3 regions of the Kribbella sp. NPDC051770 genome follow, and region 2 is predicted to be linked to each of the others. Evidence: riboswitches for the same ligand, from Rfam matches in the RefSeq annotation. Region 2 holds a riboswitch; each other region holds the start of a gene.
The links. A riboswitch is a leader RNA that binds a small molecule or an ion and turns the genes downstream of it on or off. The one in region 2 is predicted to bind glycine.

Region 1 (10,501 bases), on a different contig from region 2:
AGGCGCAGCGACAGTGAGTCGTGAATCAATCACTTAAAAAAATCTGGTCACCGGTAGTAACACGGGGCCGGTCGGCTCCGATGTAGTCAGCGGGGGAGGGTCGCTTTCGGCTCGGTGCGTGGTGGTGGGGGGCCGCGGCCACGCACCGGCCGGACGGCCCCGAACTTGGGACCCGGGGGGGACCCAGGGGTAGTGAGGCACGGGGGGTACGACGATGAATCTACGGGTGCGCGTTGTGCACTGCGGGTGTGCGGGCGACCGGCACTGGTACGCCGACATCGACGACGCGGAGGACCCGCAGCCCGACGACCCGTTCTGGTACGTCGACGGGTGCGCGAGTCAGGCGCAGGCGCTGGAGACGGCCTGCGAGCAGCTGCAGGCCTTGTCCGGCCGGGTGTTCCGGGGGGATCACCTGCTGCGGGTGCTGGACTGAGAACGGACCGAAGCCCCCACCTGATGAGGGTGGGGGCTTCGGCCTGTCCGGAGGATCAGCCGCGGGTCAGCGTGACCCCGTAGTAGTTCGCGGCGTCCACGACCGGCTGGTAGAACGAGTACGAGCCGGTGGCGTTGCCGCCCTGGTTGAAGCCGCAGTCGTGACCGTCGGACGGGCCGCCCGACGTCATCCCCTGCGCGACGGTGCCGGAGATGTACGCACCGCCGGAGTCGCCGCCCTCGGTGCAGACCGTCGACCGGGCCAGACCGCTGGTGCGGGTGACGCTGCCGCCCGCGCCGCCGTAGTTGACGGTCAGGTTGTACTGCTGGATCGTGCCGCAGGTCCAGCCGGTGGTGTTGCCGGCCTTGCAGATCGTCGAGCCGACCGGGGCCTTCGACGAGCCGGTGACCCGGGTGGTCTGGCCGTTGCGGTTGTCGATGTAACCGCGGCCGACGTTGTTGCTGTCGATGTCCATCAGACCCATGTCGACACTCGGCGAGCCGGTCCGGAAGCGGCTGGCGACGCCGACCCCGAGCCGGACGCCGGACCGGTTCTGCACCATCGGGTTGCCCTCGACGCAGTGGCCGGCGCTGAGCATCACGTTGTCGCTGCCGTTGCGGGTGCCGGAGAACCCGAGCGAGCAGTTGGTGCCCGGGACCAGGTCCATGATCTGGCCGCCGATCACGTCCGCGGTCATCGACAGCGTGGTCGTGTTGGTGCTCACGGCAACACCGGGGAGCGCCTTCAACTGCTTGACCAGGGCAACAGTCTTGGCCGACTGCTCACCGGGCTGCAGGATGATCCGCAGCTGGTCGCTCGGCAGGTCGGTGCCGACCTGCTGCACCTGCGTCGAGCCGGACCGGTCGATGATCGCCTGGGCCTTGGTCTGCAGGGCGGTCAGGGCCTTCTCGCCACGGGCAACGGTCCGCGGGGACAGACCGTTGGCGCGGGCGGTCTCGGCCGCCTGGGTGGTGTGCACGTTCACGACCAGCCGGCGGGCCGAGTCGAAGAACGCGCCGTCCAGGCCGGCGCCGGCGCTCTTGGACGCCTTGGCCAGCTGGGCCTGCACGGTCTCCAGGGCCGCGGTCTTGGCGTGCTCGGCGTCGAGCCGGGACTTGGCCTCGGTCGCCGAGACCCCCCAGCTCTGGCCGAGGACGGTGTACACGCCGTCGACGGCCTCGGGGAGCGGAGCGCTGCTCGCGGACTGGATCGGCGCCAGGGCGGCGGCGCCGAGTCCGAGCGTCAGAGCGGCGCCGGTGACGGTCTTGCGGAAGTGCCGGGGACGGCGTCGTTCGGGGCGGGGCGGGGAAACAAAGGACATAGTCACATCCGGTTCCTCTGGGTGGCCTTGCCTCACAGGGCCACGGTGAGGGAATCGTGGTGGCTACGGATGATGACCACAAGGGCACCCAGCGTCAGCAAGGGAAAGCCCGCACCGGTGGGCGCCCACCCTTCTCGCTGGCGACAACTCGTCAGGGGTACCCGCTGGTATCCGGTACGGCGATACCGTATTTACATGCTGACTTCTGTTGCGGGCCCGGTCCTGGTCCCCGGTGACGCCGGGTACGCCGACGAGCTCTCGTTCTTCAACCTGTCCGTCGGGCACCAGCCGCAGGTCGTCGTCGGCGCGACCAGCGCCGCCGACGTCCAGGCCGCGATCCGGCACTCCCACGACGTGCGCCGGCCGGTCGCCGTCCTCAACACCGGCCACGGCCCGTCGGTGTCCACCCCGGCCGACGCGGTCGCGATCACCACCCGCCGGATGACCGGTCTGACCATCGACGCCGAGCGCCGGACCGCCCGCGCCGAGGCCGGTGTGCGCTGGGGGCAGGTCGTCGAGGAGGCCGCCGAGGCCGGCCTTGCGCCGCTGGCCGGCTCGTCGCCGACCGTCGGCGTCGTCGGCTACACGCTCGGCGGCGGTGTGAGTATCGCGATGGCCCGCAAGTTCGGGTACGCCGCCGACCACGTCCGGCGGATCGAGCTGGTCACCGCCGACGCCGAGCTGCGCACGGTCGACGCGACCAGCGAGCCGGACCTGTTCTTCGCGCTGTGCGGCGGCAAGGGCAACTTCGGCGTCGTCACCGCGATCGAGTTCGACCTGTTCCCGGTCACCGACCTGTACGCCGGCGCCCTCCTGTACGCCGGGGCCGACGCGCGCGACGTGCTGACGGCGTACCGGCGGTTCACCGCGACCGCGCCGGACGAGGTCACCTCGTCGGTGCTGCTGCTGCGCGCCCCGGACCTGCCGTTCGTCCCCGAGGTGATGCGCGGCAAGCTCACCGTCTCGGTCCGGCTCGCGTACGTCGGTACGGCGGACGACGGCGCCGCCCTGGTCGCCCCGCTGCGCGCCGCGGCGCCGGTGCTGATGGACACCGTCGCGCCGATGCCCGCCGCCGAGATCGCCGGGATCACCAACGACCCGACCGAACCGGGCGCCGCGGTCGAGCACTTCGCGGTCCTGGACGAGCTGGGTGCGGACACCGTCGACGCGGTCCTCGACGTCGTCGGGCCGGACGCCGAGACCGCGATCACGATGGTCAACCTGAGCCACCTCGGCGGTGCGCTCGGCCGGGCGCCGCGGGTGCCGAACGCGGTCCGCCGGGACATCGGGTTCGCGGTCTTCGCGCTGACCGCGGTCGCGCCCGACCAGGTCGAGGCGCAGCGCGACGCCGGGCGCGAGCTGATCGACCGGCTGGCGACCGGCCGGCGGCACCCGGGGTACCTGGCCCCGGCCGACGCGTCGGTGGACGCCGTGCGCACGGCGTACGACGAAGCGACGTACCAGCGGCTGCAGGAGGTCAAGACCAAGTACGACCCGGCCAACGTGTTCCGCTTCAACCACAACATCCCGCCCCTCGGCTAGCGGCGGGGCCGGCGGCGGCCTGGTCATAAGGTGTCGCCATGCCAGAGCCGCAGCGCAGACGTCGAGCAGGTGGTGCGAAACGGACGGCCGTCCTGGAGGCGGTCGCGACCGTGCTCGCCGACCGTGGGTACGAAGGCACGCGGTTCGCCGACGTGTCCGCGGTCAGCGGGGTCGCGATCAGCACGCTGCAGAACTACTTCGGCTCCCGCGAGGACATGGTCGTCGAGGCGCTCGGCCTGGCCACCGACCGGGAGGTCGAGGCGCTCGCAGCGGTCGCCGCCGCCGAACCTGACCCGTGGCGGCGGTTGGTCGCGATGACGGACCGCAGCCTGGAGAACCCGACCAGTACGCAGCAGCTGCTGGTCGAGTTCTGGCGGGCGGCGATGCGTGACGACGAGCTGCGTGCGCACAGCCACGACGTGCTGGCCCGCTACCGGGCGCCGTTCCTGGCGGCGGTCACGGAGGGCGTCGTCGAGGGCTCGTTCAGCGACACCTACCGCCCGGCCGACGTGACCGACTTCCTGCTGACCGCGCTGGCCGGTGCGATCGTCAGCCGGGCCCTGCGCCAGCCGGCGCCGGACCCGGCCACGTTCCGGGAGGTGCTGCTCGGTCAGCTCGGCGGGATGCTCGGACACGCGGAGCCGCGCGCCGGCAAGGCCAGCGTCACCAGGTAGCGGTCGACCGCCTGCTCGACGCAGGGGCTGGTGGTGTAGCTGCCGTGCCCCCAGCCGCGGTAGGTCAGCAGTACGCCGTCCCGCCCGAACTGACGGGCCACGCTCCGCGCCCAGTTGTAGCCGGTCGCCGGGTCGTGCAGCCCGTTGACCAGCAACGCCGGTGTCCGCAGCCGGTACGCCGACGGCTCGCGCTGCGGGTTCGGCGCCTTGGGCAGGCCGACGCAGGTCGTCACGGCCATCAGCTGCGCCGGGTAGGACAGGTCCTGGTTGTCGCGCGCCAGCCGACGCAGGTGGCCGGCGTACTCGCGGTAGTCGCGGACCGGCAGGCTGAAGTCGCGGCAGAACGGCGCCAGCGGGTAGCTGGTCAGCCCGCTCGGCACTGGCGGTACGGCGGTCGGCGGTGGGCTCTGGTCCAGCTTGGCGAGCAGGTCAGCCAGCCTGGTCCAGTCAGGGCCGTAGAACGTCCGGAACGTCACGAAGCTCAGCTGAAACGGGCTGATCGGGTACGCCGGTCGCTGCGGGTCCGGCAGGTCGCCGCGATCGGCTCTGGCGATCAGCCGGTCCCAGAGCGCGTGCACGTCCTGGCCGTGCAGGGCGCAGGTCGTCGCCGTCGTACACCACTTCACGAACTCGTCGAAGGAGTCCTGCCCGGCCCACGCCTGCTCGTCGAGGAACTCGCCGGTCGTGGCGGGCCCGTGGTCGAACACGCTCTCCAGCACGACCGCGCGGACCCGCTGCGGGTAGCGCTCGGCGTACTGCTGGCCGAGCAGCGTCCCGTACGAGCTGCCGTGGAAGGAGATCCGGGACTCGCCCAGCGCGGCCCGGATCGCGTCGACGTCGCGGACGGTCTGCAGCATGTCGAGATGGTCGTAAACCGGGCCGGTGTTCTTCCGGCAGTCTGCTGCGAGCTCGCGGTTGTGGGCGATGGTGTCGTCGAAGTCGCGCTGGCTCTTCAGGATCGGTGACGGCTGGCGGGCGACCAGCGCGGCCGAGCACCTCACGGCATTGCTCCGGGCGACACCGCGCGGATCGAAGCTCACCACGTCGAACCGGTCCTCGACCTGCTGACTGAACCGGCTCATCCCGGTCCGGATCCGGTCGACACCGGAGTCACCCGGTCCACCCGGCCCGAACACCAGTACGCCGACCCGCTGCTGCTGGGCCTTCCGCCGGGCGATCGCCAGCTCGAAGGTGCCTGCAGCTGGATGTTTCCAGTCGATCGGGACGGTCACCGTCGCGCACTCGGAGCCCGGCAGCAGTGCGATCTCCTCGGGTGTGTCACCCGGCTCGGGCTCACAGGCCGACCAGTCGACGGACGGCGCGGCGGTGGCAGGGACGGTCAGCGTCGCCAGGGCGACGGTCAGGGCGGCACACCAAGCAGTTGGTCTCATCACGCCTCGATCCTTGGCCGCGCGGACCCTGACCGGCATCCGGTGCGGACCCGGAGGAAACCCGCGAACGTTTCTAGTACGGTCGTGTTAAATTGAGGAACATGAAGCTGATCGTGAAGCTGATGGTCGTCCTCGTACTGCTGCTCGCCGGATGTGCCGCGGTCCCGGAAGCGGGTCCCGACTGGAAACCGTGTGGTGTCCCGATCCCGGCGGCGGTGCTGGAGGACCTCGACGCCGCCCGGGCCAAGGCGGTCCGCGAGCGCGAGTGCACGACCGTCGAGGCGCCGCTCGACCACGCCGACCCGTCCGGCCGCACGATCGAGCTGGCCGTCACCCGGATCCGCTCGGCCGACCCGGACCGCCGGATCGGCTCGCTCGTCTACAACCCCGGCGGCCCGGGTGCGTCCGGTCTCGATCTGGTCAGCGGAATGGTCGCGCGGTACCAGGCGCTGCTCGGGCGCTACGACCTGGTCAGCTGGGACCCGCGCGGCGCGGACTCCTCGACACCGTTGAGCTGCGGACCGGACTCAGGCGACAACTCGGCGACCGCGATGCCGACCACCGACGCGCAGTGGGCGGCACTCGGCGTCGCGGCCGAGGCCTTCGCGACCGCCTGCGCGAAGTCCGAGCTGCTCCCACACCTCGGGCTGTTCGACTCCGCGCGCGATCTCGACCTGGTCCGCCAGGCGGTCGGCGACGACAAGCTGCACTACCTCGGCGTCTCGTACGGCGGCCAGCTCGGGGCGGCGTACGCGGAACTCTTTCCCGACCGGGTCGGCCGGGTCGTGCTCGACGCGCCGGGGTCGCCGACGCGGACCTACCGGCAGACGCTGCTCGACCAGGCGGCCGGCAGCGAGCTCGGTTTCCGGCAGCTCGTCACGCGGTGCCTGGGCAGCAAGCCGTGCGCCCTCGGCGCGAGCTACGGCGACGCCCTCATGAAGCTGGACGCGTTCCTGGCCCGCCTCGACCGGCGACCGCTGCCGACCGGGCGCGGTACGCCACTGACTCGCGGTGGGGCGGTCGGCGCGCTGACCATCGGCTTCTCCGACCCGCCGTTGTGGGACACACTGACCCGCGCGCTCGCGTCGGCGTACGCCGGTCGGCCGGACGCCTTGCAGGCCTTCGGCGACGTCTTCACCGGCCGGCGCCCGGACGGCTCGCACTCGAACTTCGGGCTGCTGAACTCCGCGGTCAACTGCCTCGACTACCCCGACCGGATCACCGTCGAGAGCGTGCGCGCGGCGATGCCGGAGTTCGCTCGCGTCTCGCCGCGGTTCGGGCCGATCAGCGGGCTGTTGATGCTGACCTGCGCCGGCTGGCCGCACCCGGGCGCCGGCCGCGAGCGCCCGATCGTGGGCCGCGGGGCCGCGCCGGTCCTGGTGATCGGCAACACCGGCGACCCGCTGGGCCGGTACACGTGGGCGCGGGAGCTCGCGGCCGGCCTCGACTCCGGCGTACTGCTGACCTGGAGAGGCCAGGGCCACGGTGCGTACGGCGGGCTGAACGCGTGCGTCGACGACCGGGTCGCGGACTACCTGTTGACGGAGAAGCCGCTGGTTGGAGCCGCTTGTTAGGGTCACTGCTCTGATGACCGAGACTGTTGCAGCCGTGGACGCGCCGGCTGGTTCCAAGCATGCGACCTGGTTCCGGGTGGTGGCGATCGCCGAGGCGGTGTCGTGGACCGGGCTGCTGATCGGGATGCTGTTCAAGTACGTGCTGTCCGACAACGAGATCGGCGTCCAGGTCTTCGGGCCGATCCACGGCGGGATCTTCGTCGCCTACGTGCTGACCGTGGCGGTCGTCCGCAAGCCGCTGGGCTGGAGCTGGCCGACCACGCTGCTGGCGCTGGCGGCAAGCGTTCCCCCGCTGTTCACCTGGTTCTTCGAGCTGTGGGCGGCCCGGACCGGCCGGCTGCGCTGAGACCGCACGGCCGGATTGACGAGTGCGGCCGGGCCGCCGTACCGTCGCGATCGTCAGCAGCACCCGCCGTATGAACCCGTGCGGGAGAGACCCAGGCCCGACCTGGGCGCCGTAGGAGCAACTCTCCCCAAGAATCTCTCAGGCACCCTCACCGCACGGGCGAGGCACCTCTGGAAGACAGCACGTCTGACAGAGCGGGGAGGCACACCGATCGGTCAACGACGACCGGAAGGAACCTCCAAAGATGGCGATCAGCGTTTTCGACCTGTTCAGTATCGGGATCGGCCCGTCGAGCTCCCACACCGTGGGACCGATGCGCGCCGCCCGCACCTTCGCCCTCGGCCTGGAGGCCGACGGGCTGCTCGACCGGACGACGGCGGTCGAGTCGCAGTTGTTCGGCTCGCTCGGCGCGACCGGGCACGGGCACGGCAGCAACAAGGCGGTCCTGCTCGGTCTCGAGGGCGAAGACCCCGAGACCGTCGACACCGGTTCGGTCGAGGACCGGGTGGCGGCGATCCGCGCGGCCGGGCGGCTCCGGCTGGCCGGCCGGCAGGAGATCGCCTTCGACGAGAACACCCAGCTGGTGATGCACCGCCGCAAGGCGCTGCCGTACCACCCGAACGGGATGACCTTCGTCGCGCGCGCCGCCGACGGCGCCGTACTGCGGGAACGCACGTACTACTCGGTCGGCGGCGGCTTCGTCGTCGACGAGGACGCGGCGGCCGGTGACCGGATCGTGCCGGACCGGACGCCGCTGAAGTATCCGTTCCTGACCGGCGCCGAGCTGCTCGACCGGTGCCGCGAGTCCGGGCTCGCGATCAGCGAGGTGATGCTGCACAACGAGCTGGCCTGGCGGACCGAGCCGGAGATCCGGGCCGGGCTGCTGCACATCTGGCAGGTGATGCAGGACTGCGTCGACGAGGGCTGCGAGACCGAGGGCGTGCTGCCCGGCGGCCTCAAGGTCCCGCGCCGCGCGCACGCGCTGCACCAGAAGCTGAGCAGCGACAAGTGGTCGGTCGACCCGCTCAAGGTGATGGACTGGGTGAACCTGTTCGCGCTCGCGGTGAACGAGCAGAACGCCTCCGGCGGCCGGATCGTCACCGCACCGACGAACGGTGCCGCGGGCATCATTCCCGCCGTCCTGCACTACTACCGGCGGTTCGTGCCCGGCGCGTCCGACGACGGCGCGGTCCGGTTCCTGCTCGCGGCCGGTGCGATCGGCGTGCTCTACAAGGAGAACGCGTCCATCTCCGGCGCCGAGGTCGGCTGCCAGGGCGAGGTCGGGTCGGCCTGCTCGATGGCCGCCGCCGGGTTGTGCGAGGTGCTCGGCGGCACCCCCGAGCAGGTCGAGAACGCCGCCGAGATCGCGATGGAGCACAACCTCGGCCTGACCTGCGACCCGGTCGGCGGGCTGGTCCAGATCCCGTGCATCGAGCGGAACGCGATGGCCTCGGTGAAGGCGATCAACGCGGCCCGGATGGCGATGCACGGGGACGGGGTGCACGTGGTCACGCTGGACAAGGTGATCAAGACGATGCGCGAGACCGGCGCCGACATGAAGATCAAGTACAAGGAGACGTCACGAGGCGGCCTGGCCGTCAACGTGATCGAGTGCTGACGGGTTTCCCACATGGGCGTTGTGGCCGGCACCGGGCAGCGTGACGACCTGGTCGTGCAGCGCTGACAGCTCGGCGTCGGTGTTCATCGGGTCCAGCTCACCCCGAGCCAGTACGACGTCCGCCTGCGCGTCGCGGAGCAGGCGGGCCATGTTCGGGGCGCCGACGCCGAACGCGCGGGGATCGAGGGCGAGCCGCCAGCGGCCGTCCTCCTCGCGCAGCCCGTGGTCGACGGCGTCGCTCGCCAGGTCGACCAGGCCCTGCAGGCCGGAGATCTTCAGGTAGCGCTCGGCGGCGGCGTCGCGGGTGTCGAACCAGGTGACCGGCTTGGCAGCCAGCGCCGCGGTCCGGGCCAGGTCCTCGTCCGACCAGGTGACCTTGACGCCGAGGGCGATCACGCGGTCCACGCGGACGCCGTACCGGCCGCTGGCCAGCTCGAGGGCGATCACCCCGCCCAGCGAGTGGCCGATCACGGTGGTCAGGTCGGGCAGGTTCTGGGCGACGGCGGCGGTGATCGACTCGAAGCTGTAGCTGTCGAGCGGACCGGCGGAGCCGTGGCCGGGGAGGTCGGGGGCGTGGGCGGAGGTGGTCGGCCAGCCGTCCCAGACCCGGCGGGTCGCGCCGAGGCCGTGCAGCAGCAGGATTGTCATGCCGGGCAGTCTTCCCCGCCGGGCAGGTGACAAAAAGAGTGAAGATCGTTCCAAGACCTGTTTGAAACGTGTGAACACCCGCTACTGTGCCGGAACTGTGAGTCTGTTCTCCGAGGAAGAACAGGCAGCACCGCGCCGGACCCCGCTGAGGAGCAAGAGGGTCCGCCGTACCGCCGCCTGCATCGCCCTGCCCATCGGCCTGTACGCCGCCCTGGCCGTCGCCGGCCTGCTACCGCTGCCCGGTGGCGGGGACCCCGACGCGGCCAACCCGGTCGCCGGCCTCCCGGTCGTGAACCCGGCCGACCAGCGCTACCCGTACGTCGACGGCGATCCGCGCGGCCCGGTCGTCACGCCGACGCTCGCGCCCTCCACCGAGCCGTGGGGCGTCGGCCGCGGCGACGTCCAGCGCGAGGACCCGAGCGGCGCCCACGCGGGCCGCCCGACCCCGGGCGCGCCGACCACGGTCCCCGCCGAGGACCCGAACCGGCGGCCGCTGCCGACGATCACCGCGCGCCCGCCGGTCGTACCGACCCCGACGAGCCGGCCGACGCCCGGGACGCCGTCGGCCACGCCGTCACCGACCCCGACGCCGACCGAGACGCCGTCCAACCCGCCGGACGGAGACCCCGAACAGGACCCGACCCTCGCCGACCGGCTGTTCGGCTGGCTCGACGAACTGGTCCCGTAGCTCGCCGCTCGCCGCTCGCCGCCCCCCAGACCGGCGCCCCCAGACCGGCGCTCGGCTACCAGGCGACCGGGCCCTGCGCGCTCAGGTACTTACCGGTCGGCCCGTCCTTCCCGACCGTCGCCGCCCGCACGATGATCGCCGCGCCCTCCTCGACGGTCTGCGTCCCGCGGTGCCCGTTGAAGTCGGTCGCGGTGTAGCCGGGGTCGACGGTGTTGATCCGCAGCTCCGGCAGCAGGTAGGCGAACTGCGCGGTCAGCATGTTCAGC
Region 2 (10,501 bases):
CGCACCGAGGGCGGCAGTTCGGCGACAGCCGCCACCCGCGTTTCGACCACGGCAACGATACGGCGGGCAAGGACTCGCCAGGTGAAACGATCATTGGTCTCGTCAGAGCCTTCGAACGCGGAATCTGCCCACTGAGCCGTCTTCAACCTCCGGCCGACGTCCCTGAGTACGGAACTCGCCGCCTCCGGGATAACCGGCTCTACTCTCGCCGAACCTCGAACGAGATCGACCACGTACTCGGAGAACTCGACCAGCACCTGCCCTGGCCTGTACCTGTTGCGGCCCGGCTGCCACAGGGACAGCAGGAGGCTCAAAGCTGTCACCGCGATCTCGAAGTCGGCACTGGCGTTGTCGTGTTCAGCGGGCAGAGGCACTGCTGAACGGCCGCTTGTCTGACTCCCGACGCCGGGCCGAACCTCGGCATCTTGAAGGTCGCGGGCCAGCATCACAATGTCTTCGGACTGCAAAGCGCGTGTCAACACGATGTCGAGCGCCTGGCCGACGGCCTGGGACACATGTGTCGTCCGCCGAAACATGGTCGTCAGGTCGCGGACCGGGCCGGGGTCGTCCGGATAGATGTTGAGCTCCGCCACCGCATCCGCGAGCTCGGTTGCCCGATCGGTCAGCCGGATCAGTTCCCGATCCTGGGTCATGTCCCCGCTCCGGCTACGGGCCAGCGCGCGGTCGATGTGATTACGCTTGCCTTCCAAGGCGGGAGTCTTGCTGAGTGTCAGCTTCTCGATCCGTTTGAGTCCTGCCCGGTAGTCATGAACTCGAGCCCGTTCGGGGTTTCGCTCCAAACAGAAACTGAGCACGAACGGCAGCACCCGTCCAATCGTCAGCAGGTCACGTCGAACGGTTTGTGAATGCACGTCCTCCGTCGCCACGTACGGATGCGGGACAGCGTCTGGGACATACAACCGCGGGCCGGTGTAGAGCTGCGCCTCATCCTCTTCATCCGCACTTACTGCAGACCGCACAAGAGCGGAGTCCGGAGACGGGTCCTGGTACCAAATGCTGCGCCTGTTCAGATCGACGACCACCGCGGTCATCGGGTCCGCCAGCTCGTGACGAGTGGGGAGCCGGTAGATCGTTCCGTCGTCCAGCAGGCTGTTCACCCACATGAGCAACTTCTCCGCGTCTACTGCTGTAACGCCGACAGCCTCCCCGTCTTCATTTCGCAGGGAGACTCTTCGTTCTACGTTCTGAGCTGTCACTTTGGCCCCGGGACGGGCTTGTGACACCTGACTGTCCCATTCGGTATACAGCAGGTACAAAGACTTCGGCAGAGGACTCGCGCAGATCACCGCCCCGTTCCCCAGCGGCACGGTGTGCCGCAGCGAACGCGAGGCCCTGACCGCCGACAGGAGCTTTCTGTGTGCGTCCCAGTCCGAGGGGTCGCCGGACGGCGGCCCGGAGTACAGCAGCGCGTCCAGGCGTACCAACAGATCCGCGTCGACTTCGCGTGCCTCCTCCGCGCAATCGTAGGCCAGCGCAAGCGACTCGACCGAGCCAGACTCAAGACAGGCTTCGACGACAGCGGACGCATCTGCGTTCGCCGCCCACAACAGAATCGTTTCGCGCCACCACGGGTTGTCCACCAGAGTCAGCAACACGTCGGCTGACGGCAAGTCCCGGATCGCCACCGCGGCTAAGTACTCCTGGAGCGTCTGGTGCGCGAAGGCGTACATCCCCAGCTCCCGTTCGATGAACAGACCACTTTTGGTCAACTCGTCCAGGAACTCATCCGCGCTCACGTTCCGGGGGATCCGTGCCAGCGTCGGACCGATGATGTCATTCGCAGTCGGAAGCGTGACATCGCGCACCTGTTTCGTCATCATCGCAAGGGCCAGTTCACGAACGACCTTTGCACGTTGTTCCGCCTTCAGCCCCGAACCTACCGGGAGATTCTTCGCGAGCTGCCGACGTTGCAGGAGTAGATCGCACATCTCGTCGTACAACGCCGCGCGACTTCCCGGCAGCGCTCCTCGGTACTTGTGCACGTTTGCAATCATCGTCAGCAACATGGGGTTCGCCGCGAGGTCGTAGAGGGCCGGCTGGCGACGCATCCGCAGCAACAGGTCGTCTGCGTGATCCCTGGCGATCCTGCGCGTACGGTCGGTGTTCTCGTCGGTGCTGCGGCGTTCGATCGCGTGGTACCAGTTGTGCACGAATCGGAAGATCTGCTCGCTGGTGAAACGCCGAACTTGCAGGACGTCGGCTCCGGTGAGTGGATTGGCGTTGTAGCCGTGCGGCCGCGAGGTGAGGACGAAGCTGTTGCCTGGATACCGTGTGACCTGATCTCGCACCCAGGCCGAGGTCAGCTGGCGATGTTCCTCAGCTGCTACTTCGTCGAGACCGTCCAGCATCACGACGCAGCGACCACGACTGAGATTGCGCTCGAACCAGTCGGACGGGATGACGCCTTTCAGCCATGTCACGCCTGCCAGCAGTTCGGCCACGGTGACATCCGGATTCTGGACGATCTCCTGAACATGATCACGCAAATAGAGCACCAGCGGTAAAGACCTCTTACGTCGTCGGCCCTCTCCCAGAGCCATCGCCGTGCGCCGCAACAGCGTCGTCTTCCCTGACCCTGGCCCTCCGATGACGGCGTAGACCCGCGGGCTCCCGGCGCGAAGGAAGGATTCGAGGGTCTTCCGTTCGCCGACCTGAAGCTCGGTGCCTACGAAGGGTTCGCGTGTGGTCGACTGCAGAGCCGAAGGCGCCAGACTCACGTCGACATAGACATCTCGCAACGGAAGGGAGTACTCACCTTGCGTTGCCATGCCGAGCAGTTCGACGTCACGGACGTTGGACAGCAACAACCGGACATAATGCGATCGGTGTCTGCTGATGACAGCGCTGATCCGTCGGTCCACGCCGATCGCCAGCCGCGGAACCCACAGGTCGCTGACAGCCTTTCCGACGCGCAGCGAGAAACGTCCTGCGACGACCAGCACCCAGTACGCCAGCAGTACTCCGACGCTGATCAGCATATTTTGCTGGATCTTCGGCCATAGCCAACCGCTGACCGCGGCTGGTGGACCTATGGCCACCATGATTGCCAACAACCGGGCGGTGAGCCCCTCCCCCGCACCGCGCGGCTGCTGAGCAGGATCGCTCGTCAACGGTGTTCTCCCCCAAGCCAAAGATCGACCGAGCAGAAGACGATACTCTCAACGAGCTATTTGGCAACAGTCAGTGATCATCTGCTTCCGCGTTGGTCGACGAAGGCCACGGCGATTCACCCGTCCAACTCAATCGCGGCGGCGGTCTGTGCGTCGATCATGTTGCTTGCCGCCACGGTGGACCGTCCGGCCGCGAGCAACCAGTACACCGGCCGATGCCACCCGCCGGCACCGCCTCGCCGAGCACCCGCGGTTCAGTGTCGCTCCAGACGCAGGCGACGGAGACGAAGGCGCTCGAGCACTGTTCGGGGGCGAGAACAGGTCGACTGATCAGAACCGACAGATGGCGACCTGGCAGAACTCGCGCCGCGGAGGGTCCGGGCCAGACCGCTCCGGAGACCAGGTTCAAGCTTCCGTGCGTCGCTGCTCGAAGTGCTTCAGGGGCCAGTCGGGCGTTGGTGAGGATCGACTCCGGTCTGTGCGCGACCGGCACGGCTCCCGCTGCCTGCTCGATCCGCAACAACTCGCGGACCCTGGCGAAACGAGACGGGCCTACTCCCCGGCGTACAGCGGATGGGCAGCAGCCAGTACGCCGACCCGCCGCCTCAGGTCCGACAGGTCGGCCTCCGCGTCGGCGGTCAGCGCCTCGGCGATGATGTCGGCGACCTCGGCGAACGCCTGTTCGCCGAAGCCGCGGGTCGCCAGCGCCGGCGTACCGATCCGCAGGCCGGAGGTCACCATCGGCGGCCGCGGGTCGAACGGGACGGCGTTGCGGTTGACGGTGATGTCGATCGAGGCCAGCCGGTCCTCGGCCTGCTGGCCGTCGAGCACGCAGTCGCGCAGGTCGACCAGGACCAGGTGGACGTCGGTCCCGCCGGAGACCACCGCGATGCCGTGCTTGGCGACGTCCGGCTGGACCAGCCGCTCGGCGAGGATCCGCGCGCCCGCGAGGACGCGCTCCTGGCGCTCGCGGAACTCCTCCGAGGCGGCGATCTTGAACGCGACCGCCTTGCCCGCGATCACGTGCTCGAGCGGACCACCCTGCTGGCCGGGGAAGACCGCCGAGTTGATCTTCTTGGCCAGGTCGGCGTCGTTGGTGAGGATGATCCCGCCGCGCGGACCCGCGAGCGTCTTGTGCGTCGTCGAGGTCGTGGCGTGCGCGTGCGGCACCGGCGACGGGTGCAGCCCGGCCGCGACCAGCCCGGCGAAGTGCGCCATGTCGACCATCAGGTAGGCCCCGACCGCGTCGGCGATCCGGCGGAACTCGGCGAAGTCGAGCTGCCGGGCGTACGCCGACCACCCGGCGACGATCAGCTTCGGCTGGTGCTCGTGAGCGAGCCGCTCCACCTCGGCCATGTCGACCCGGTGGTCGTCGGCGTTCACCTGGTACGGGATCACGTCGTACAGGCGGCCGGAGAAGTTGATCTTCATCCCGTGCGTCAGGTGCCCGCCGTGGGCCAGGTTCAGGCCCATGATCGTGTCACCGGGCCGGATCAGCGCGTGCATCACCGACGCGTTGGCCTGCGCACCGGAGTGCGGCTGCACGTTCGCGTACGCCGCCCCGAACAGCGCCTTGACCCGGTCGATCGCGAGCTGCTCGATCACGTCGACGTGCTCGCAGCCGCCGTAGTACCGGCGGCCCGGGTAGCCCTCGGCGTACTTGTTGGTGAGCACCGAGCCCTGAGCCTGCATGACCGCGGCCGCGGTGTGGTTCTCCGAGGCGATCATCTCCAGGCCGTCGCGCTGCCGGGTCAGCTCGTCGGCGATCTTCGCCGCGATCTCCGGGTCGAGGTCGGCCAGGTCCGCGTTCAGGCTCGGCGCGACGACCTGCTGGAAGCCGCTCACAGCTCACCGCCGTGCTTGGCCGCGTAGTCCTCGGCCGACAGCAGCGGGCCGTCGGCGGTGGCGTTCACCTTGAACAGCCAGACGCCGTACGGGTCCTCGTTGATCGCGGCCGGGTCGTCGGCGACCGCGGGGTTGACCTCGACGATCTCCCCGGTCACCGGCGAGTACAGGTCGGACACGGACTTGGTGGACTCCACCTCGCCGCAGCTCTCCCCCGCGGTCACGCTCGCGCCGGGCTCGGGCAGCTCGACGTAGACGATGTCGCCGAGCGCGTCGGTGGCGATCGCGGAGATGCCGACGGCAACGACGCCGGCGTCCTCGCGGGCCACCCACTCGTGCTCGTCGGAGTACTGCAGGCCGGCCTTGACTGTGGGCATCTCGGTCCTCACTTCTGGCGCTGGTAGAAGGGCAGGGTGGTCACTTCGAACGGCTCGGGCGTCCCGCGCAGGTCGACGTGCAGCGCGGTGCCCGGCTCGGTGTGCTCGACGTCGACGTAGGCCAGAGCGACCGGTACGCCGAGCGTCGGGCTCGGCTGGCCGGAGGTGATCTCGCCGACCACGACGCCGTCCTTGAGCACCGGGTAGTGGCTGCGCGGCGCGCGCCGGCCGGCGCCGGCCAGGCCGACGAGCTTGCGCGCCGAGCCCGCTTCCTTGCGCTGGGCCAGCGCGTCGCGGCCGACGAAGTCCTTGCTGAGCGCAACGACCCCGCCGAGCCCGGCGGCGTACGGGTCGCCGTCGCGGGACAGTTCGTTGCCGTACAGCGGCATCCCGGCCTCGAGCCGCAGCGAGTCGCGCGCGGCCAGACCGCACGGAGTCAGCTCGCCGTCCTCGGCGACCGCCTCGATCGCCTGCCAGACCTCGGCCGCGTCGTCGTTGCCGACGAAGATCTCGAAACCGTCCTCGCCGGTGTAGCCGGTGCGCGCGACCAGGAGGTTGCGGCCGGCAAGCGTCACCTCGACGGCGGCGTAGTACTTGAGCTCGGTGAGCAGCTGCTGCTGGTCGGCCGGGATCAGGCGGAGCAGGATCTCCTCGGCCTTCGGGCCCTGGACGGCGATCAGCGACGTGCGCGCCGAGGCGTCGTCGACGGTGACGGCGAAATCCTTCGCCCGCTCGGCGAGCGCGGCGACCACGGTCTCGGCGTTGCCCGCGTTCGGGACGACCAGGAACGCGTCCGGGCGCCGGTAGGTGATCAGGTCGTCGATCACGCCGCCGTCCTCGGCGCAGATCAGCGAGTACTTCGCCTTGCCCTGCGCCATCGCCGAGATCTTGCCGACCAGCGCGTGGTCGAGGAACGCCGCCGCGTCCGGGCCGGTCACCCAGACCTCACCCATGTGGGACAGGTCGAAGAGCCCGGCGGACCGGCGTACGGCGTGGTGCTCGGCGAGCTCGGAGCGGTACTTGAGCGGCATCTGCCAGCCGCCGAAGTCGGTGAAGCTCGCGCCGAGGCGCTCGTGCTCGGCGCGCAGCGCGGTGTACTTGGTGGGCATGAGGAACTCCAGAATCCGGGTGGCTAGCGCCACGCGATCAGGGTTCCTCCCCGCTCTGTATCGGACCTGAGAGTTTCCGCGCCGGGAGCTGCGCTTGCACCGTCGGTGAGCCGGACGACCGGCTGCTTTCCAGAGTTGCCTGGCCGCGGCGGTACGGGGGCCTGAGAGATTCCCGGGGAGGATTTGCTCCTACGGCACCTGCACGGCGGCAGGATTCTCCCGCCGCGGATCATCAGCGTGTTCAGTTGTCGCTGGCACCCTAAGCGGGCCGCCACCGGGCGCGCAAGGCCGCCGTGCACGGGCGGCACGTCCGCGTCAGGGCAGTGGCAGACCGAAGCCGGGCCGGTCGGAGACGGTGAGGTTGCCGTCCGCCCACGCGTAGGCGCTGGTGTCGAGGCCGACCGTCTCGCCGGGCACGCCCTCGACCGTCGGGACGTTGCCGAGGCCGGCGGCCAGCTGTGCGGCGTACAGGGTCTTGAGCGGGAGCCCCCACGCGTGCGGCGACGCCTGGCAGCTGACCCTGGGCATCACCTGGCGCCAGCTGGTCAGCCCGAAGCTGACCACGTCCATCAGCAGGACGTCGATGTCGCCACGGCCGGCGATCTCGAGCAGCGGCTCCAGGTCGGGGTTCGACTCACCCTCCGCGATCAGCGTCCCCGACCCGTTCAGGTGCTTCTTCAGCCGCGCGAGATCGGCCGCGTCGTCGAGGAACGGCTCCTCGACCCAGTACAGCTCGCAGTCCGCGACCGCCTTCAGGTACTCGATGAAGCCGTCGCAGTCGTACCCGTCGTTCGCGTCGACCAGAATCCGGTGCTCCGGGTACGCCGCCCGCACGGCCCGCGTCACCTCGATGTCCCGCGCGTCGCCCTCGGCCCGGGACATCCACCGGTTCCCGCGCCCGATCTTCAGCTTGAACGCCCGGTACCCCGCGGCGTCGTCGGCCGCGCAGTGCGCGAGCACCTCGCCGACCCCACCCGGGCCGTCGAGATCCGCGAAGTAGATCGCGCCGTCGTAGCAGGCGACCGTCGTACTGCCGCTGGATCCCAGCAGCGCGTGCACCGGCAGATCGAGGATCTGCCCCGCGAGATCGTGCAGCGCGAAGTCCAGCCCGCGCAACGACTCGTCCCGTACGCCGCTCGCGGGGTCGATCAGCTCCCCGACGGACTTCCCGGTGACGTCGCGCACCGGCCCGGCCTGGAGGCCCCAGCCGGTCTTCCCGGTGTCGGTCCGCAGGACCACGACGTCGTCGACGGGACCGTCCCCGTGACTCCCCAACCGGGCGTTCCGGCCGATCGTCCGCGGGTAGCGGGACCGGATCGTGCTGACCTCGACGCTGCTGACGAAATGGTGGTCCAGAGACATCGGCGCTCCCAACGGCGGCTTTCCCCGAGTCTGCTGCGCCTCCGGACCGCGCAAACCTCAGCGCCGCGAGCGAGACGTGGGTCACACCATCTCGATGTCACAACCCCCGGGGGGAGGTCTGTCAAAGGGGTGACAACGGAGAAACGTTCTGAGGAGACACGTGATGGACGCCCGCATCGATCTGCACAGCAACCCGCTCGCCGGTCAGGTCCTGAAGTACATCAACTCGGCCGGGCACGCGGTCGGCAAGTCGGGTCTGCCGATGGCGACGCAGGAGCTGGTGAAGCTGCGTGCCAGCCAGATCAACGGCTGCGGTTTCTGCACCGACATGCACTTCAAGGACGCCGTCGCCGCCGGTGAGACCGCGCAGCGGCTGAACCTGGTCGCGGCCTGGCGCGAGGCGACGGTGTTCACCGAGCCCGAGCGGGCCGCGCTGGAGCTGGCCGAGGAGGGCACCCGGATCGCCGACGCGGCGGGCGGCGTGTCCGACGCGGCGTGGGCCAACGCCGCGAAGCACTACAGCGAGGACGAACTGGTGGCGCTGGTCTCGATCATCGCGATCATCAACACCTACAACCGGATCAACGTGATGGTCCAGCAGCCGGCCGGCGCGTACGAGCCGGGCATGTTCGGCTGATCACGCGGGGATCGTGATCGTCCGGGTGGGTTTCGGCTGATCACGCCGGGATGGTGAAGTTGATCAGGCCCCCGTCGCGCTCGGCGGGGGCCTGCGGCCAGCGGCGGCGGATCAGCCGCAGCGTGCGGTCGTTCGCCGTACTGACGACGAGCAGGAGCTGCCGAGCGCCGGCGGCGCCTGCTCGGGCGCCGACCAGGTTCAGCAGCCGGGTGCCGAGGCCGCGTCCCTGGTACGGGTCGTCGACGATCGCGGCGAGCTCAGCCGTCGGTACGCCGGTGGCGCCGTGCGCCCAGGCCCACATCGCGTGCGCGATCAGTCGATCGTTGCTCTCGGCAACCCAGGACTCGCCGGTCGAGCTGAGCATCGGCTCGACCACCGCCGAGCGCGGTGGATGGCCGACCGCGGTCTGGAAGCGGAAGTACAGGCTGAGCTCGGACATCCGGTCGAGCATCGCGGACAGCCGCGCGTGATCACCCGCGCCGGTCCGGCGGAGCAGCACACCGGGCTCCCCCGACCCGTCCAGCTGCACCGCGCCACCCACGGGGACCCGCCCACCGAGCACCTGAGTCTGATTCACAGATTCAGGGTCGCCGCAGTTGGCTGAGTCTGTCAAGTGGACTTATCGTGGTGGTATGAGCGAGCCGGAGACGATGCCCGAGGCGCTGCGCTGGTCGACCGCGAACTGCACGATCTCGCGCACGATGGAGATCCTCGGCGAGAAGTGGACCTTCCACGTCCTGCGCGAGGTGTTCGTCGGGCTCCGCCGCTTCGAGGACATCCGGACCCGCACCGACATCCCCCGCCAGGTGCTGACCGACCGCCTCGCCCGCCTGATCGACCGCGGCCTGCTGCGGCGCGTTCCGTACCGGCTGCCCGGCCAGCGCGAGCGGTACGAGTACCGGCTCACGCAGGCCGGGCTGGATCTCTACCCGGTGATGGTCGCGCTGGTGCAGTGGGGTGACGAGCACCTCCCGCTCGACGACGGCCCGCCGCTGGTCGCTCGCCACCGCGGCTGCGGCGAAGAGGTCACGGTGACGATGCAGTGCGCCGCCGGGCATGCGCCGGAGCCGCGCGAGGTCGCGTTCACCCCCGGGCCGTCGGCGCAGCCCCGCATCATCGCCTAGCCAATCCGCTGCAGCGCCCGCTCACGGCGTACGGCAACCGACGAACCCGACTCCCGCCGCGCCATCCGGCGCAGCAGCATCGGCGCCACCAGCAACCCGGCCACGGCCCACGCCCCGAGCACTCCCACCGTCTCCAGGTGCCGCCAGGACTCCCCGACCTCAACCACAACCGTTGTATCAGGCAACAATGACGCCCGGGTCCCCAGCCCCAGCCAGTAGATCGGCGACACCTGCGCGACGACCTGCAACCACCCCGGCAGCGCGGTCAGCGGGTAGAAGATCCCCGAGATCGCGATCATCCCCAGCACCGGCAGCTGCACCACGCCCTGCGCCCGCGCACTCGGAAACGCCGACCCCAAGACCGCTCCGATCGGCAGCGTCGCCACCAGCCCCAGCGCCAGCACCCCGAACAAACTCAGCACCGACCCCACCCCGAACACCAGCCCGTCCACGAAGAACAGCGCCGGCACCACGAGGATCACCAGATCCGCGATCAACCCACCGGCCACCGACACCACCTTTCCGACCAGGTAGGCCCGCATCCCGTACGGCGTCGCCTTCGCCCGCAGCAGCGTCCCGTCCTCGCGGTCGACGGTGAGCTGCTGGCTCATGCTCACCATCCCCATCGCCGCGTTCATCCCGAGAATGCTCGGCAGCGCCAGCGTCCCGAGCAGGATCCCGGTCCCGCCGAACTCGCGGTCCCGCAGGAAGAACAGCGCGACCAGCATCAGCACCGGCCACAGGAAGTGGCTGACCAGATCCCCCGGGTTGGTGAACGACTGCCGCAGCTCGATCACGCCGCGCACCCAGCCCAGCCGCCACGCGTTCATCGGCCCACCAGTTCCAGGTACGCGTCCTCGAGCCGCGCCCGCCGCACTTCCAGGTCGCTCACGTCCTCGCCGTACTGCGCGAACAG
Region 3 (10,501 bases), on a different contig from region 2:
ACAAGGGCCAGCTCGACCCGAGCTAGGCGCTACGGACTGATAGGTTTGCGGCCTCAACCGCCGGTCGAGGGTTGAGGGCGCAGTCCACACTTGCACCACGACAGTCATCACGGGGATCTACGACAACGTCGCCGGACCGCCGGCGATCGGGAGGATCACAGCATGCCGTTCTGCAACCAGTGCGGGCACGAGAACTCCGAGGGCAGCAGGTTCTGCTCGCAGTGCGGAACGATGCTCCCTGGCGCGGACCGTCCGGTGCCCGCCCCCGGCGTCACCGACACCGCGATGCTGACCCCGATCAGCGCCGAGCCCGACACCGAGCGGATCGAGCTGGCCGGTGAGGGACTGACCGCCGAGGACGAGGCCGCCGTCGGCGCGCTGCCGGCCGGGTCGGCGCTGCTGATCGTCCAGCGCGGCCCGAACGCGGGCAGCCGGTTCCTGCTCGACGTCGACGTGGTCACCGCCGGCCGGCACCCCGACAGCGACATCTTCCTCGACGACGTCACCGTCTCGCGCCGGCACGCGGAGTTCCGCCGCGACCCGGCCGGGGTCAAGGTCCGCGACGTCGGCAGCCTGAACGGCACCTACGTGAACCGCGACCGGATCGACGAGGTCGCGCTGAACAACGGTGACGAGGTCCAGATCGGCAAGTACCGGCTCGTCTACTACGCCAGTGGCCAGGCCTGAGGCTGACGCCGGAGGAAGCAGCATCGGAGCGGTGCTGCAGGTCCTGCAGGCCGAGTTCGCCGACGTCACCATCTCCAAGCTCCGCTTCCTCGAGGCCGAGGGACTGGTGACGCCGGCCCGGACCGCGTCCGGGTACCGCAAGTTCAGCGCGGCCGACATCGAGCGGCTGCGCTACGTCCTGACCGCGCAGCGCGACCAGTACCTGCCGCTGAAGGTGATCAAGGAACACCTCGGCGCGATGGACCGCGGGTTGCGGCCGACACCCGGTGGGCGCCCGGCGGCGCCGGCGGCGGTCGAGCCGGCCGGGTTGCCGGTGGCGGAGGACTTCGGTGCCGACCGCACCGAGTTGAAGCTGACGCGCGAGGAGCTGCGGGTGGCCGCGGGGATCTCGGTTGAGTTGCTGGAGCAGCTGGAGAGCCATCAGCTGGTGGTGGCTCGCGGCAACCACTACGACGGCGACGCGATCCTGGTCGCGAAGGCCGCCGCCGAGTTCGGCCGGTACGGCGTGGAGCCGCGGCACCTGCGCCCGTTCCGGACGGCGGCCGACCGCGAGGTCGGGCTGATCGAACAGGTCGCCGGGCCTCGCCGCGATGACAAGACCCAGGAGCTGGCAGCCCTCGCCGTACGACTGCACGCCGCACTCGTCAGGTCGCGGCTCAGCCGTTGACCGTACGTCGGCCAGCTTGTGTCGGCGTCGCGGAGTAGGCTGAGGGTGTGCGCGAAGTCGACGTAATCGGAGTCCGGGTCGAGATGCCCTCGAGTCAGCCGATCGTGCTGCTCCGGGAGGTCGGCGGTGAGCGGTACCTGCCGATCTGGATCGGTGCGGCCGAGGCCAGCGCGATCGCGTTCGCGCAGCAGGGGATGGAGCCGCCGCGGCCGCTCACCCACGACATCTTCGCCGAGGTGATCCGTGTCCTGGGTCACACCCTGACCCAGGTCCGGATCGTGAACCTGACCGACGGGGTGTTCGAGGCGATCCTGGTCTTCGACGACAAGACCGAGATCTCGGCCCGCCCGTCGGACTCGATCGCGCTCGCGCTGCGCACCGGGACGCCGGTGTTCTGCAGCGAGGAGATCCTCGCCGAGGCCGGCGTACCGGTTCCGGAGAGTGAGAACGACGAGGCCGACGAGGTGGAGGAGGAAGAGGAAGTGGAGCGCTTCCGCGAGTTCCTCGACCAGGTCTCCCCGGAGGACTTCGACAAGTCCTGAGGCGGCTCCCGAGGCCGCACGGGACCCGCAAATTTGGTGTCTCTGGTACAAGGCCGGGTTGGTAACAATTCGGCCCGGAGTCGCGACACGCTTTCGGCTCGGAGCGGTTGTCGTTGACCGGGTCAAGTCGGCGGCTTACCTTGAAGGAGTTGTGAGGAGTTGTAACTCCACGGATGTAGTCCGTTCCAGTCGGTACCCAGGGAGGCTCAGGCGTGACACGCACCGGCGACACTGATCTGACGGCGCAGCAGGCGTCCGAAGCACGCGCCGACGCGGCCGCCGCAGCGGGGGTTCAGGGCCTGCTCTTCGACGACGACCTGCGCCCGATGCCGGAGGATGTCGGCTTCCGTGGCCCGACCGCCTGCGCCGCCGCGGGGATCACGTACCGTCAGCTCGACTACTGGGCCCGTACCGGCCTGGTCTCGCCGTCGGTCCGCCCGGCCACCGGCTCCGGCACCCAGCGGCTGTACGGTTTCCGCGACGTGCTGCTGCTCAAGGTGATCAAGCGCCTGCTCGACGCCGGCATCTCGCTGCAGCAGATCCGGACCGCGATCGCCCACCTGAGCAAGCGCGGGATCGACGACCTGACCCAGATCACGCTGATGAGCGACGGCGCCTCGGTCTACATGTGCACCTCGCCGGACGAGGTGATCGACCTGCTGGCCGGCGGCCAGGGGGTCTTCGGGATCGCGCTCGGTGGCGTCTGGCGGGAGGTCGAGGGCTCGCTGTCGGAGCTGCCGACCGAGCGTGCCGACGGCCACGACGAGGAGTCCGGCCCGCACGCGAACGACGAGCTCGCTGCCCGTCGCCGCGCCCGGATGACCGGCTGAGGTACGCTGCTCTCTAGCTGTTCACCGCACTCGGGAGAGACCCGTACGACGGGCGCCGAAGGGGCAATTCCTCCCCGGAACCTCTCAGGCCCATGGACCGGGTGCGTCAGGCGACTCTGAAGCGTGCTGCCGTGCGTGACAGAGGGGGAGGCCACCGGAAGCGACAGCCAGCAACGGAGCCTCTTGATGACTGAAATCTCAGCAACCTTCGCCGACCGCCACATCGGTCCGCGGGCCGACGAGGTGGCCCGGATGGTGCAGACCCTCGGGTACGCCGACGTCGACGCGCTGGTCGACGCCGCGGTCCCGGCCTCGATCCGCTCGGCCGAGCCGCTCCGGCTGCCCGAGCCGGCCTCGGAGGTCGACGCGCTGACCGAGCTCCGGCGGCTGGCCGGCCGCAACAACGTCGCCACCTCGATGATCGGCCAGGGCTACTACGGCACCTTCACCCCGTCGGTGATCGTCCGCCGCCTGGTCGAGAACCCGGCCTGGTACACGGCGTACACGCCGTACCAGCCGGAGATCTCGCAGGGCCGGCTGGAGGCGCTGCTGAACTTCCAGACCGTCGTGTCGGACCTGACCGGCCTGCCGACCGCGAACGCGTCGCTGCTCGACGAGGGCACCGCGGCCGCCGAGGCGATGACGCTGGCGCACCGGTCGAACCGCAAGTCCAAGAGCAACCGCTTCCTGGTCGACGCCGACTGCTTCGCGCAGACGATCGCGGTCGTCGAGACCCGCGCCGAGGCGCTCGGGATCGAGGTCGTCGTCGCCGACACCACCGACGGTCTGCCCGAGGGCGACTTCTTCGGCTTCCTGGTCCAGTACCCGGGCTCCGGCGGCGTCGTCCGCGACCTGAAGCCGTTGGTCACCGCGGCCCACGAGCGCGAGACGCTCGTTGCCGTCGCCTCCGACCTGCTCGCGCTGACGTTGCTGGAGGCACCGGGTGAGGCCGGTGCCGACATCGTCGTCGGGTCCTCGCAGCGCTTCGGAGTTCCCTTGTTCTACGGCGGTCCGCACGCCGGCTTCATGTCGGTCCGGGCCGGTCTCGAGCGGTCGTTGCCCGGTCGCCTCGTCGGCGTCTCCGTCGACGCGGATGGCGCACCGGCGTACCGGCTGGCTCTGCAGACCCGTGAGCAGCACATCCGTCGCGAGAAGGCGACGTCCAACATCTGTACGGCGCAGGTCCTGCTCGCCGTCGTCGCGTCCATGTACGCCGTCTACCACGGCCCGGACGGCCTGAAGGCGATCGCCGAGCGCGTCCACGCGAACGCCGACAGCCTGGCTGCGTCGCTGCGCGCCGGTGGCGTCGAGGTCGTGCACGACCAGTTCTTCGACACCGTCCTGGCCCGCGTCCCCGGTCGCGCCGCCGACGTCGTCGACACCGCCCGGCAGAACGGGATCTGGCTGCGCCTGGTCGACGCCGACCACGTCGGGATCTCCTGCGACGAGAAGACCGACGCCGCCGCGCTCGGGCGGGTCTGCCGTTCGTTCGGCGTCCGGTACGACGCGACGCTCGGTGGCGGGAACCTGTCCGAGGCCGTGGCCCGGACGTCGGACTACCTGACCCACCCGGTCTTCAACACGCACCGGTCCGAGACCGCGATGCTGCGCTACCTGCGCAAGCTGTCGGACTACGACTACGCGCTCGACCGCGGCATGATCCCGCTCGGCTCCTGCACGATGAAGCTGAACGCGACCACCGAGATGGAAGCGGTCACCTGGCCCGAGTTCGCCGACCTGCACCCGTTCGCGCCGATCGAGGACGCCGCCGGGTACGTGACGCTGATCGGTCAGCTCGAGCGCTGGCTGGCCGAGGTCACCGGGTACGCGAAGGTCTCGATCCAGCCGAACGCCGGGTCGCAGGGCGAGCTGGCCGGCCTGCTGGCGATCCGCGGCTACCACCGGGCCCAGGGCAACGAGGACCGCAACGTCTGCCTCATCCCGTCCAGCGCGCACGGCACCAACGCGGCCTCCGCGGTGATGGCCGGGATGAAGGTCGTGGTTGTCAAGGGCAACGACGACGGCACCATCGACCTGGAAGACCTGCGCAGCAAGGCTTCTGAGCACGCCGACAAGCTGGCCGCGATCATGATCACCTACCCGTCCACGCACGGCGTGTACGAGGAGAGCGTCACCGAGGTCTGCCGGATCGTCCACGACAACGGCGGCCAGGTGTACGTCGACGGCGCGAACCTGAACGCCCTGCTCGGCCTGGCCAAGCCCGGCGAGTTCGGCGGCGACGTCTCGCACCTGAACCTGCACAAGACCTTCTGCATCCCGCACGGCGGTGGCGGCCCGGGCGTCGGTCCGGTCGCGGTCGCGGCGCACCTGGCGCCGTACCTGCCGAACCACCCGCTGCTCGACCAGGCCGGTCCGGAGTCCGGTGTCGGCCCGATCTCGGCGGCGCCGTTCGGCTCGGCCGGCGTGCTGGCGATCTCCTGGGCCTACATCCGGATGATGGGCGCCGAGGGCCTGACGTCGGCGACCAAGGCCGCGGTGCTCACCGCGAACTACGTCGCCAAGCGCCTCGAGAACGCGTTCCCGGTGCTCTACACCGGCGAGAACGGCCTGGTCGCGCACGAGTGCATCCTGGACCTGCGGCCGATGACCAAGGAGACCGGTGTCACCGTCGACGACGTCGCGAAGCGGCTGATCGACTACGGCTTCCACGCGCCGACGATGTCGTTCCCGGTGCCGGGCACGCTGATGGTCGAGCCGACCGAGTCCGAGGACCTGGGCGAGCTGGACCGCTTCATCGACGCGATGATCGCGATCAAGCACGAGGTCGACCGGGTCGCGGCGGGGGAGTGGCCGGCCGACGACAACCCGCTGGTCAACGCGCCGCACACGGCGTCCGCGGTGATCAACGACAAGTGGGAGCACGCCTACACCCGCGAGGAGGCCGCCTTCCCGCAGTCGGTCGACCGGACCACGAAGTACTGGCCGCCGGTGCGCCGCATCGACGGCGCGTACGGCGACCGCAACCTGATCTGCTCGTGCCCTTCCCCGGAGGCCTTTGAGTGACCGTTCGCCCTGAGACCGCCGCCGCCCTGTACGCCGAGGTGGCGGCGGCCCAGAGTGAGTGGAAGCTGCCGTCGATCACCGCGGGCGTGGTGCGCGACGGGGCGCTGGTGTGGACCGGGTCGCGCGGGCAGTTCGCCGGGGCCGGCGGTGAACTGCCCGGTCCGGAGCGGCAGTACCGGATCGGCTCGATCACCAAGACGCTGACCGCGATCCTGGTGCTGCAGTGCCGCGACGACGGGCTGCTCGCGCTGAACGATGCCGTGGGCAAGCATCTGCCGGGGATCGCGTTCGGCGACCGAACGCTGCGGCACCTGCTGTCGCACTCCGGCGGTATGAACGCCGAGCCTGAGGGGCCGTGGTGGGAGCGCAATCCGGGCGTCTCGTTCGAGGCGCTGGCCGCGGCGATGGACGAGTCGCAGGCGGCCGGTGCGCCGGACCAGCGCTACCACTACTCCAACCTCGGCTACGGGCTGCTCGGCGAGATCGTCGCGCGGCTGCGCGGCGAGTCCTGGTTCGACCTAGTACGCGAGCGGATCCTGCTGCCGCTGGGGATGCGCCGGACGACGTACTTCCCGGAAGCTCCGGCGGCTGAAGGCTTCTCGGTGCACCCGTTCAGCGGGCGGCTGGCGCCGGAGCCGGCGTACGACGCGGGCGCGATGGCGCCGGCCGGGCAGCTGTGGAGCACGATCGAGGACCTGGCGGCGTACGCGAACTTCTGGATCGACCCGGTGCCCGAGGTGCTGCGGCGGGAGAGCGTCGAGGAGATGGCGACGCCGGCGTCGGCCGATCCGCGCGAGGCGCTGAACGCGGCGTACGGGTTGGGGCTGCGGTTGCAGGCCGACGATCCGTTCTTGTTCGTCGGCCACACCGGGTCGATGCCGGGGTTCGTCGCAGGGCTGTTCGTCGATCGTGCGCGGCGGATGGGCGCGGTCGCGCTCGCGAACGCGACGTACGGGAAGTGCTCGTCGGTGCCGCTCGACCTGATGCGCACGCTGGTGACGCACGAGCCGTGGCTGCCGCCGGAGTGGGTGCCGGAGCCGGAGCTGCCGCAGGGCGAGGAGCTGCTCGGCCACTGGTACTGGGGCAACACACCGGTGACGATGTCGGTGAGCGGGTGCATCCTCCAACTGACGGGGGCTCTCACCTGCCGGTTCTCGCCGCTCGGTGCCGATCTGTACCAGGGACGCGACGGCTACTTCGCGGGCGAGAAACTGCGGGTCGTGCGCGGCGCTGACGGTGGCGTCGACGAGCTCAACATCGCTACCTTCGTCCTGACCCGCGCGCCGTACGGGCGGTGAATTGACATCACCTGCAGGAGAAGTAGGTTAGGGCTACCTAAGTAAGGGTTGCCTTACTCAACAACTTTTCCTGGAGTCGCTGGATGTTGCAGCAAGTGGGCCTCGCGCCGTCGCCGGTCGAGCTGCCCGTGTCGAAGTGGCCGTTGGCTTCCACGGTAGTGGATCGGGACCGCGGGCCGTTGCCGGCCGGTCGGCCGGCGGACGTGTTACGGCGGACCGGCGCGGTCCTCGGTGAGCCGCGGGTGCCGTCGACCGGTGTCGGTGAGTCGGCGGCGCTGGACCTGATCGCCGGTCTGCTCGACCGCGACGGCATCGACCTCAGCCATCCGCACGCCGCGGCGCACCTGCAGCCGCCGGTGCTGCAGGTCGCGGTCGACGCCGACCGGCTCGCGTCGGCGAGCAACGCCTCGATGGACACCTACGACTCCGGTCCGGCGACGCTGGCGATCGAGCAGTGGGTGGTGCGGGCGCTGGCGGCGATGGCCGGTTTCGGTCCGGCGGCTGACGGCGTACTGACGCCGGGCGGGTCGATCTCCAACCTGCTCGCGATGCTGATCGCGCGCGACAACGCGGCCGCGGCAGCAGGTCTCGACGTACGGCGGGACGGCGTGTACGGGATGCGGCGGCCGGTCGTGCTGTGCTCCGAGCTGGCGCACTTCTCGATCCAGCGGGCCTGCGCCGCGCTCGGGCTGGGGGAGGACGCGGTGATCGCGATCCCGACCGACGGTGACTTCCGCTTGCGCCTCGACGTACTGGCTGACGAGCTGGCCGTGCCCGGTCGGACTCCGATCGCCGTTGTCGCCACGGCCGGTACGACGGACTACGGCACGATCGACCCGATCGAGGGGATCGCTGAGCTGGCCCGCCCGTACGGCGCCTGGGTGCACGCGGACGCGGCGTACGGGTTCGGGGCGTTGTTCTCGGACCGGCTGGCGCCGCTGCTCGCGGAGCTGCCGGCGGCGGACTCGGTGACGCTCGACCTGCACAAGATCGGCTGGCAGCCCGCGGCGACGAGCATGCTGCTGGTCGCGGACCGGGATCGCTTCTCCGCGCTCGGCCGCTCGGTCGACTACCTCAACCCGGCCGACGACATCGACTCCGGGCTGGACGGCCTGCTCGGGCGAAGTTTACAGACCACGCGCCGCCCCGACGCTGTGAAAGTCGCCACGACTTTGACCGCTTACGGCCGGGCCGGACTGGGCAAGATGCTCGACACCTGCCACGAGCTCGCGCACGCCGCCGCGGCCAGGGTCGTTGCCGACAGCAACCTCGAGCTGCTGGCGCCGGTGACCCTGACCACGGTGTTGTTCCGGGTCGCCGGGCGGGGGCTGGACGCGGCCGGCGTGGACGCGCTCCAGGGTGAGGTCCGGCGCCGGTTGCTGACGTCGGGACGGGTGCTGATCGGCCGGACCAGGATCCCCGGCGGTGGCGACCGCCCGGCGGCGGTCGCGTTGAAGTTGACGCTGCTGAACCCGAACGCCACCGCGTCGGACATCGAGGAACTGCTCGACCTGGTCGTGGCCACCGGCCACGAAGTCCGGTCGGCCGGCGGCGAAGGAGCAGCGTGACCCCCACGACGCAAGCGGCAGTGGACGCCCATCTGAACGCGATCCTGCGGTGCTACACGCGGGAGGCTGGGGTAGAGGTTGCTCCTGGCCCGCTCAGCTTCCCGGTTGGTGATGCCGAGGTCACCGCGCAGGTGCTGCACGCCTCTCCGACTGGACTTCATCTGTTCGCGGATGTGGCGGTCAATGGAGAGGCGCCGTTGCCGGAGCAGTTGGTGCGGCTGCTGGCTGTTGATGCTGACCCCTCCGAGGTGGACGACTTGGCGGCGCGTACAGCCGAGTCCGTCCGCAACGTCGCAACCTTCTTCGCCGGGCCCGCGGCGCCCGATCCCGGCCGCTTCCTCGCCCACGAGCAGGCCCTGCTCGTGGGCCACCAGCTGCACCCCGCTCCCAAGAGCCGCGACGGACTGAGCGGCGCCGACCTGGCGGCGTACTCGCCTGAGCTCGGCGGCCGCTTCGCTGTGCACTGGTTCGAGGTCGACCAGGAGCTGGTCTCCTCGGACCAGGTGGCCGGTGCGCCGTCGCTCCAGGGACTGGATGCCCTGCAGCTGATGGCAGCACTGGCCGGTACGACGCCGGCCGCAGGTAGCGCGCTGGTGCCGGCGCACCCGTGGCAGGCAGCTTCTGTCGCGCAGCGCCCGCGCGTAGCCGAGCTGATCCGCGCCGGCCGAGTCCGGCCGCTCGGACCGCTCGGTGCGCAGTGGTACCCGACCTCCAGCCTCCGCACGGTCTACCACCCCGACCTGCCGGTGATGCTGAAGCTGTCGCTCGGGCTGCGGATCACCAACTCCCGCCGCGAGTCGACGCCGACAGAGCTGCGCCGCGGCCTGGAGATCAACCGCCTGCTCGACGCGGCGTACAACGCCGGTACGGCGACGCAGCACCCCGGCTTCTCGATCGTGCGCGACCCAGCGTGGGTGGCACTCGACGAGGGCAGGCCGACGCTCACCGGGCTCGACGTAGCGGTCCGCGAGGTACCTGCTGACGTCGACAGCTACGCCTGTCTCGCCGGGCTCGTCGCGCCGCGCTTGGGTGGCGGTAGCCGGCTCGGCGCGCTCCCCGGCGTAGTGGAGGACCCGGGCGCGTGGGTGGCGTCGTACGTCGACCAGGTGCTCGTCCCGATGCTCTGCCTGTACGCCGAGACCGGTATCGGCCTGGAGGCGCACCAGCAGAACACACTGGTCCGGCTGGACGACGCCGGCCGGGTCATCGGTGGCGCGTACCGCGACAACCAGGGGTACTACCTGGCGTCGTCGTACCTGGAGGGACTGCTCGCGGTGACCGGTGAGAGCGACTCCACGCTGGCTGTGGTCGAGGACGCGATCGTGGACGACCGGCTGACCTACTACCTGCTGCACAACCAGGCGCTCGCCGTAGTGGGCGCACTGGGCGTTGACGGAGTAGCGGACGAGCGGGCGCTGCTGGACGTCGTACGGGATCGGCTGTCGGAGGCGCTGCCGTCGCTGAAGGCTGCAGGGCCTGACGGCGACCGGCTGGCCCAGCGCTGGCTCAGCGCCGACCAGCTGCCCTGCAAGGCGAACATGCTGACCCGGTTGAAGGGCATCGACGAGGTGGTCGCGCCGCTCGACAACCAGTCGGTCTACCTGGAGATCCCGAACCCCCTGCGGCTGGGCGCGGCTCGATGAGGTGCGAGGTCGCGCCGGTGCTGCACCTCGACGACGGCTTCGACCTCCGCCCCGCTGCGGCGTCCGACGCGGCCCTCATTGCCTTGTGGATGGCGCAGCCGCACATCTTGCCGTGGTGGGAGTCGGACTGGTCCGTGGAGCGCTGGGCCCAGGTGCTGGACGAGCAGGCGGCGGGGGAGCACTCGGTGCCCTGCCTGGTCGCGCTTCAGGGTGCTGCGTTCGCGTACGTCGAGCTGTACCGC

Region 1: it holds a riboswitch for glycine, as region 2 does, so the genes downstream of both, AB0M01_RS20675 (L-serine ammonia-lyase) here and gcvT (glycine cleavage system aminomethyltransferase GcvT) in region 2, are expected to answer to the same signal.
Region 3: it holds a riboswitch for glycine, as region 2 does, so the genes downstream of both, gcvP (aminomethyl-transferring glycine dehydrogenase) here and gcvT (glycine cleavage system aminomethyltransferase GcvT) in region 2, are expected to answer to the same signal.

What each region holds. Positions count from the first base shown of each region.
Region 1 covers NZ_JBFAYT010000006.1:54,384-64,884, forward strand. Annotated here, with positions in the region: gene AB0M01_RS20635 (aminopeptidase P family protein) at 1-17, shown strand, start outside; gene AB0M01_RS20640 (hypothetical protein) at 227-433, shown strand; gene AB0M01_RS20645 (S1 family peptidase) at 489-1,754, opposite strand; gene AB0M01_RS20650 (FAD-binding oxidoreductase) at 1,950-3,296, shown strand; gene AB0M01_RS20655 (TetR/AcrR family transcriptional regulator) at 3,335-3,970, shown strand; gene AB0M01_RS20660 (alpha/beta hydrolase) at 3,907-5,361, opposite strand; gene AB0M01_RS20665 (alpha/beta hydrolase) at 5,463-6,935, shown strand; gene AB0M01_RS20670 (DUF3817 domain-containing protein) at 6,949-7,281, shown strand; glycine riboswitch at 7,353-7,445, shown strand; gene AB0M01_RS20675 (L-serine ammonia-lyase) at 7,526-8,899, shown strand; gene AB0M01_RS20680 (alpha/beta fold hydrolase) at 8,861-9,547, opposite strand; gene AB0M01_RS20685 (hypothetical protein) at 9,645-10,235, shown strand; gene AB0M01_RS20690 (SDR family NAD(P)-dependent oxidoreductase) at 10,291-10,501, opposite strand, start outside.
Region 2 covers NZ_JBFAYT010000007.1:86,496-96,996, forward strand. Annotated here, with positions in the region: gene AB0M01_RS23150 (NACHT domain-containing protein) at 1-3,131, opposite strand, end outside; gene glyA (serine hydroxymethyltransferase) at 3,684-4,976, opposite strand; gene gcvH (glycine cleavage system protein GcvH) at 4,973-5,353, opposite strand; gene gcvT (glycine cleavage system aminomethyltransferase GcvT) at 5,362-6,462, opposite strand; glycine riboswitch at 6,602-6,694, opposite strand; gene AB0M01_RS23170 (enolase C-terminal domain-like protein) at 6,778-7,824, opposite strand; gene AB0M01_RS23175 (carboxymuconolactone decarboxylase family protein) at 7,988-8,461, shown strand; gene AB0M01_RS23180 (GNAT family N-acetyltransferase) at 8,502-9,038, opposite strand; gene AB0M01_RS23185 (helix-turn-helix domain-containing protein) at 9,094-9,585, shown strand; gene AB0M01_RS23190 (ABC transporter permease) at 9,582-10,415, opposite strand; gene AB0M01_RS23195 (ABC transporter ATP-binding protein) at 10,412-10,501, opposite strand, start outside.
Region 3 covers NZ_JBFAYT010000010.1:129,077-139,577, reverse strand. Annotated here, with positions in the region: gene gcvH (glycine cleavage system protein GcvH) at 1-26, shown strand, start outside; gene AB0M01_RS29615 (FHA domain-containing protein) at 163-687, shown strand; gene AB0M01_RS29610 (MerR family transcriptional regulator) at 719-1,354, shown strand; gene AB0M01_RS29605 (bifunctional nuclease family protein) at 1,402-1,896, shown strand; gene AB0M01_RS29600 (MerR family transcriptional regulator) at 2,223-2,726, shown strand; glycine riboswitch at 2,748-2,836, shown strand; gene gcvP (aminomethyl-transferring glycine dehydrogenase) at 2,913-5,750, shown strand; gene AB0M01_RS29590 (serine hydrolase domain-containing protein) at 5,747-7,048, shown strand; gene AB0M01_RS29585 (pyridoxal-dependent decarboxylase) at 7,132-8,616, shown strand; gene AB0M01_RS29580 (IucA/IucC family protein) at 8,613-10,259, shown strand; gene AB0M01_RS29575 (GNAT family N-acetyltransferase) at 10,256-10,501, shown strand, end outside.